Regions from separate parts of the Alkalibacterium iburiense genome, predicted to be linked through region 1. Evidence: predicted binding sites of a transcription regulator. Region 1 holds the regulator's gene; the other holds the start of a gene.
The links. The regulator LexA, encoded in region 1, represses DNA repair genes until DNA is damaged. The targets are predictions, from matches to a motif close to CNAACANNTGTTNG.
Positions count from the first base shown of each region.

Region 1 (3,349 bases):
TCTACAGGCTATCTATTAGATGAAAACAAAGACTTGCCGACTATCCATGAGGCCGATCCTGTGGTGTTCATGGATATCCCTGATGAGTTAAGTGACTTCGAAAAAGTGTTTAGAAACTACAAAGATCATACGCTCTATTTATTTTTCTACTCCCCACACGAGTATTATTTTAAAGGCGTACCTAAACGAGAACAATTTACTAAATTATATAAATGGCTCTTGAAAAACAAAACCATTCACTTGGCTAATGAGACTGAAAAATTGAAAAAGGTCATGAAATTGGACAGTGAGACACTTAAATTCATGATAATGGTGTTTTTAGAGAATGAATTTGTTACAATAGAGGATGGGAAGTTAAGCATTCGTTCCCAACCTCAGAAGAAGAACTTAGAGGATACTATAACATATCAAAAAAGATTAGCTCAAATTAAGACAGAAGAAACACTTGTTTATAGTTCCTTTAATGAACTAGTGTCTTACCTTAGAGAAATTTAATATGAGTTTTAAGAAGGCGGAGGAAAAAATGAATTTTAAAGACTATATTGCAGATGTACCAGATTTTCCAGAAAAGGGGATTACATTTAGAGATATTTCTCCATTGATGGCTGACGGGAAAGCTTATAAAGCGGCTACCGAAAAGATTGTCGAATATGCTAAAGATAAAGGCGTAGAGATGATTGTCGGACCTGAAGCAAGAGGGTTCATCGTTGGATGCCCCGTAGCAAATGAATTACAAGTCGGATTTGCGCCTTGTCGTAAAAAAGGAAAACTCCCAAGAGAAACTATTGAAGTGAGTTATGGGTTAGAGTACGGAAATGACGTCCTGCAGTTACACAAAGATGCGATTAAACCTGGTCAGAAAGTACTCATTACAGATGACTTGCTGGCTACAGGTGGAACCATTGCAGCAACCATACAACTCGTTGAAAAATTAGGTGGAGAAGTGGTTGGAGCAGCGTTCTTTATTGAATTGAAAGACTTAAAAGGACGAGATAAAATAGAAGGCTACGATATCTTCACATTAATGACCTATTAACAAAGACCCCTTCCTCATGTAAAGAGAGGAAGGGGCTTCTATTTATATTAAAATATATGGCTTCTATAAAGGGAAATGACTTTACCTAAAATTTTAGCATCATTTAAAATGATGGGATCCAAATTCTCATTTTCTGGCTGTAAACGAATATGATCGTTTTCTTTATAAAATCTCTTACAGGTCGCTTCATCTTCATCAGTCATAGCAATAACAATGTCTCCATTGCTTGCGGCATCCTGCTTGCGAACAATTACGTGATCTCCATCTAATATGCCTACATCCTTCATACTATCTCCTCGGATAGTCAGCATAAACAGGTTTCCTTTTTCAAATTCTAATTCATTTGGAATAGGGAAGTAATCCGTTGCTTCCTCAACAGCTAAGATTGGTTCACCAGCAGTAACGACACCAAGTAAGGGAATCATATCTTCATTTTCGTCGATCCCTAATTTACTTAAGCCTAAAGATGTAAATTCAATCGCTCTGGGTTTTGAAGGGTCTCTCAAAATATACCCGCTTTTTTCTAATCTGGAAAGGTGTCCGTGTACAGTTGAAGTGGAAGATAAATCAGTTGCTACACCAATTTCTCTCACTGTGGGTGGATACCCTCTATGTTGGACTTGTTCATATATAAATTGTAATATTTCTAACTGTTTCTTGCCTTTTCGGCCTCTCGTACTCATTTTCCAACCTCTCTTTCCTATCACGTATTCATTAATGGAACAACCGTTCTTACTTAGTTTGAGTATAGCACAGTAGATGTAACAATTCAAACTTATGTTCGAAAGAGTGTAAAGATTATTGAGTATTCTCGCCAATCTCTACCACTTTTAATGGAGTAATGGTATGATAAATAAGGAAAGCTATCGAAAGATAGTATAGCGCACTATTTAAGGAGGGTAATATGTTAGAGAAAGCAAAGTTAGACAGAATCAATGAATTAGTCAGAAAAGAAAGAAAAGATGGACTGACTAGTGAAGAAAAAGAAGAACAGACCAGCCTGCGTGAAGAATATATTAAAGCATTTCGCTCTGGAATGAGAAACCAGATTGAAGGCATGAAAATAGTAGACGAAGAAGGAACGGACTTAACGCCTGGTAAATTAAAAGAAATTCAACGTCAAAAAGGCATTCACAATCGCGATTAAGTGTTTGGTTTGTTATTAATTGAACGAAATCGCTTCTAATATTGAAATGGCAGCGAATTAATAGTACAATAGTTGAGTAAGTTTAGAATTTAAACAAACGAAAGGGATGAATAGTGTGTTTGATAATATAGATCAAATGGCAGTAGATACAATTCGTACACTCAGTATTGATGGTGTACAAAAAGCAAACTCGGGTCACCCGGGCTTACCAATGGGAGCAGCTCCAATGGCGTATACCTTATGGACACGTCATTTAAATGTAAATCCAAAGAACTCTAGATGGTTTGATCGTGACCGTTTTGTATTATCAGCAGGACATGGGTCTATGCTTTTATACAGCTTGTTACATTTATCAGGTTATGATGTCAGCCTTGACGATTTAAAAAACTTCCGTCAATTAGGAAGTAATACTCCTGGACACCCAGAAGTACACATAACTGACGGAGTAGAGGCAACAACTGGACCTTTAGGACAAGGTTTTGCAAACGCTGTAGGAATGGCTATGGCTGAAGCTCATTTAGCTGCTACTTACAATAAAGATGAGTATAACGTAGTCGATCATTATACTTATGGGTTATGTGGAGATGGAGACTTGATGGAAGGGGTTTCTCAAGAAGCTGCATCTTTAGCTGGTCACTTGAAACTTGGTAAGTTAATCATGTTATATGACTCAAACGATATTTCCTTAGACGGACCAACATCTAAAGCCTTTACTGAAGATGTAGGAAAACGATTTGAAGCTTATGGCTGGGAGCATATCTTAGTAGAAGATGGTAATGATCTAGAAGCGATTGACCAAGCTATTACACAAGCTAAAGAATCAACAGATAAACCGACATTAATCGAAATTAAAACAGTTATTGGTTTCGGTGCTCCAAACCAAGGATCACACACGGTACACGGTGCCCCATTAGGACCGGATGGTGTGGAAGCGGCTAAAAAAGCTTATGGATGGGAAGGCGAAGACTTCTATGTTCCTCAAGAAGTAGCAGACCGATTCAAAGAGCACATGGTAGATAAAGGTGAGAAGCTAGAAAAAGAATGGAACGAATTAGTCGATGCTTATCGTTCAGCTCATTCAGATTTAGCTAAGCAATTCGACTCTGCTTTGTCAGGCGAATTACCAGAAAACTGGGATAGTGAATTACCGTCTTATTCTGAAGAAG
Region 1 covers NZ_BAAACW010000026.1:9,343-12,691, reverse strand. Annotated here, with positions in the region: gene recJ (single-stranded-DNA-specific exonuclease RecJ) at 1-495, shown strand, start outside; gene ABDZ53_RS02245 (adenine phosphoribosyltransferase) at 524-1,036, shown strand; gene lexA (transcriptional repressor LexA) at 1,084-1,719, opposite strand; gene ABDZ53_RS02235 (DUF896 family protein) at 1,941-2,183, shown strand; gene tkt (transketolase) at 2,290-3,349, shown strand, end outside.

Region 2 (3,349 bases), on a different contig from region 1:
AGGATTACTTGAAAGTGGATGACGGGGTCTTACAAGCCGCTATTATCACTTGGACTGAAAGCAAGGATGCTTATTTAAGTGAGTTGTCCCGTATGTTTATAGACCGAAAACCGCTCAAATCGGTAACCTTTGAAAAAGGAAAAGATGAACCCATTGTCGATAAACTGAGAGGGCTTGTGGACCAGTTAAACTATGACAAAGAGCTTTACACTTTAATCAACAGCAGTTCTGATTTGCCTTATGATTACAAATTGAAAAGCAAGGTCCCGATTCAACTCATTCAAGCGGATGGCACCTTTGTCGAGCTCAGCCAAGCGAGTCCGATTGTCAAAACCTTAAGTGGCAATCTGCAAGGCGATCACCGCTTGTATGTGCCAAAAGAATTATTAGATGATAATCCAAAAAACATTAATATGTTTCAAGAAACCTATGATGAATTTAAACGTTACATTCGAAATCAGGCTGTCATCTGGCCTGAAGATGATGTGAAGGAGACACAAAATGACCATTAAATTAATCGCTATCGATATGGATGGCACCCTTTTAAACAACGAAAAACGAGTAACACGGGAAAATAAAGAGGCGCTTTGGGCTGCACATGAAGCGGGTATTCAAATTGTTTTATGTACCGGCCGACCGACTCCGGGCGTTATCGATTATTTAGAAGAGTTGGGCTTAGACAAAGCCGATGACTATATCATTACTTACAACGGCGCGCTTGTTCAGAATATTCATACGCGTTCTGTGCTGGTTGATTATACGATGACTTATGAGGATTATATGGAGATTGAACAGGCTGTTTCAAAGGCCGGCGCGCACTTCCATGCGATTCATGATAATAAGCTGTTCACGCCAAATAAAGACATTAGTCCCTACAGTGTGCGTGAATCCTTTTTGAGCAATGTGCCGATTTCTTATAGAACACCGGAAGAAATGGACGCGTCCGCTCACTTTAATAAAATGATGATGATTGACGACCCGGCTGTTTTGGATGCCGCTATCCCCCGTTTGCCTGAAGAGTTATGGGAGAAGTATACCATTTTACGCAGCGAGCCTTTCTTTTTAGAGTTTTTAAATAAACAAGCTAGCAAGGGAAATGCAGTTAAAGCTTTAGCTGAACAATTAGGAGTTGCAAGAGAAGAAGTCATGACGATTGGGGACGGAGCCAATGATACGGATATGATTGCTTATGCCGGTTTGGGCGTGGCGATGGAAAATGCGGTAGACGAAGTGAAGGATGCCGCTGATGTCATCACGCGTTCCAATGCAGATGACGGCGTGGCTCATGCTATTTATACTTATGCGCTCAAGGGATAGCCGTATCAGTTGAAATACTGATAGCGAGTGGTAAACTAAGGGTAGATTAGAGAAAGGAATGAGTATAATATGGCAGACAAAATTTTATACACTACTTCCGCAGTCAATACTGGAGCTCGTGCAGGAGAAAGTCACACACCCGACCGTTCGTATGAAGTCAACATTGATGTACCGAAAGAAATGGGCGGAAAAGGAGAAGGGACTGACCCTGAGCAACTTTTTGCTTTAGGATACAGTGCGTGCTTCCACTCAGCCTTAGATCATTTCAAAAAAGAAGACAAGGTTAAAAACAAATCTCAAGTGACCTTAACTGTTCACTTGGTAGAAGATCCGACAGATGGCGGCTTCAAATTAAAAACAGAAATTGAAGTGGGAATAGAGAATATGAGTGAAGATGAAGTGCTTTCTTTAGCAGAAAGAGCTCATGAATTCTGCCCGTATTCAAAAGCGACAAAAGGAAACATTGAGTCTACTGTGACCGTTGTCCCTTACGAAGAAGGAAAATAAATAATAAGGTTTAAATCCCTTATGGCTACTGCTTATTTCAGCGGTAGCCATTTTTTATTGTCTTTTTCCAGATTGTTCGCCTTGACTAATCGAACAAACGTTCCTATAATTAAAACAAACACCTATTCCCTTAAGGAGCATTCGCATGTTACAAGTAATGGATTACTCAAATGAACCGTACCGAGATATTTTATGTATTGATGTGAAGTCCTTTTTTGCTTCTGTCGAGGCTGTCGAGCGCCGTCAGCATCCACTGAAAGCACGCATCGCGGTTGTCAGTAAACCGGATAATAACGGCGGATTGGTTTTGGCCTCCTCACCTTTAGTCAAACAGTTATACGGTATTAAAACAGGCACCCGCGTGTACGAAATCCCTCGTGACGCTGCCATTGAAATCGTCGAACCGCGCATGGCTTTATACTTGGAAAAGAACTTGGAAATTATTTCTATCTTCAAGCAATTCGTAGCTGAAGAGGATTTGCATGTGTACAGTATTGATGAATCTTTTTTAGACGTCACCCATTCTCATAGCCTCTTTGGCTCCACTCAAGCGATTGCCAGCCAGATTCAAGCACTCATCTGGGATCAGCTGCAACTCGTCGTGACAATCGGCATAGGAGACAACCCGTTATTAGCCAAACTGGCCCTGGATCACGACGCCAAGCATAAACAGGAAAGTAACTTCATTGCGGACTGGCATTACAAGGATGTGCAGGAAACGGTTTGGAAGATTTCTCCCATGAAGGACTTCTGGGGCATTGGTCCAAAGACAGAAAAACATTTGCAGCGGATGGGTATCCGTTCTATTTTCGAACTGTCCCAGCACGATGTGAGACTGCTCAAGAAAAAATTCGGTGTGATCGGTGAACAGCTATTTTTCCATTCGCACGGCATTGACCGCACCTTATTATCTGAAAGTTTCACACCTAAGGAGACATCCTTTAGTAAAAATCAAATCTTAAATAGAGACTACACGGATAAGCACGAAGTGGAAATCGTCATACGTGAAATGGCTGAAGAAAATGCCATGCGGTTAAGAAAGCATCATTATACAACCTCTCTCGTGAAGTTGAGTATCGGCTACTCAAGAGAGGTGATTGACGGCGGCTTCAGTCATCAGCTTAGGATTGAAAAGACCGACTCTTCCAAAAAGATTATCGAAGGCTTGCTGATTTTATTTAATCGTCACTATAAGCCAGTCCCTGTCCGAGTGGTGAATGTCACCTTTGGGAAAATAGAACCTAAGTCTGCCCTCCAGCTGTCTTTATTTGAATCTGCTGAATCGCTTATTTTACAAGAAGACTTGGATCAGACGATTGACTTAATCCGGAGAAAATACGGCTACACGTCTCTTCTCCATGCGAGCAGTTTAGCAAACGGAGGGATGGCTAGGCAACGCGCCAAATTACTCGGTGGCCACCGCTCAGGAAAAGACGAGCGCTAAGCACCTTAAGCATTTATTTTTATCATACATATTATAAGGAGGGTAACTCAAATGACTCGAGAAATAGTCGTCCTATCTCCC
Region 2 covers NZ_BAAACW010000094.1:26,515-29,863, forward strand. Annotated here, with positions in the region: gene ABDZ53_RS07770 (HD domain-containing protein) at 1-512, shown strand, start outside; gene yidA (sugar-phosphatase) at 502-1,317, shown strand; gene ABDZ53_RS07780 (organic hydroperoxide resistance protein) at 1,387-1,824, shown strand; gene ABDZ53_RS07785 (Y-family DNA polymerase) at 1,970-3,268, shown strand; gene ABDZ53_RS07790 (YolD-like family protein) at 3,320-3,349, shown strand, end outside.
Region 2: the regulator LexA is predicted to act here: its motif matches at 1,915-1,928, upstream of ABDZ53_RS07785 (Y-family DNA polymerase).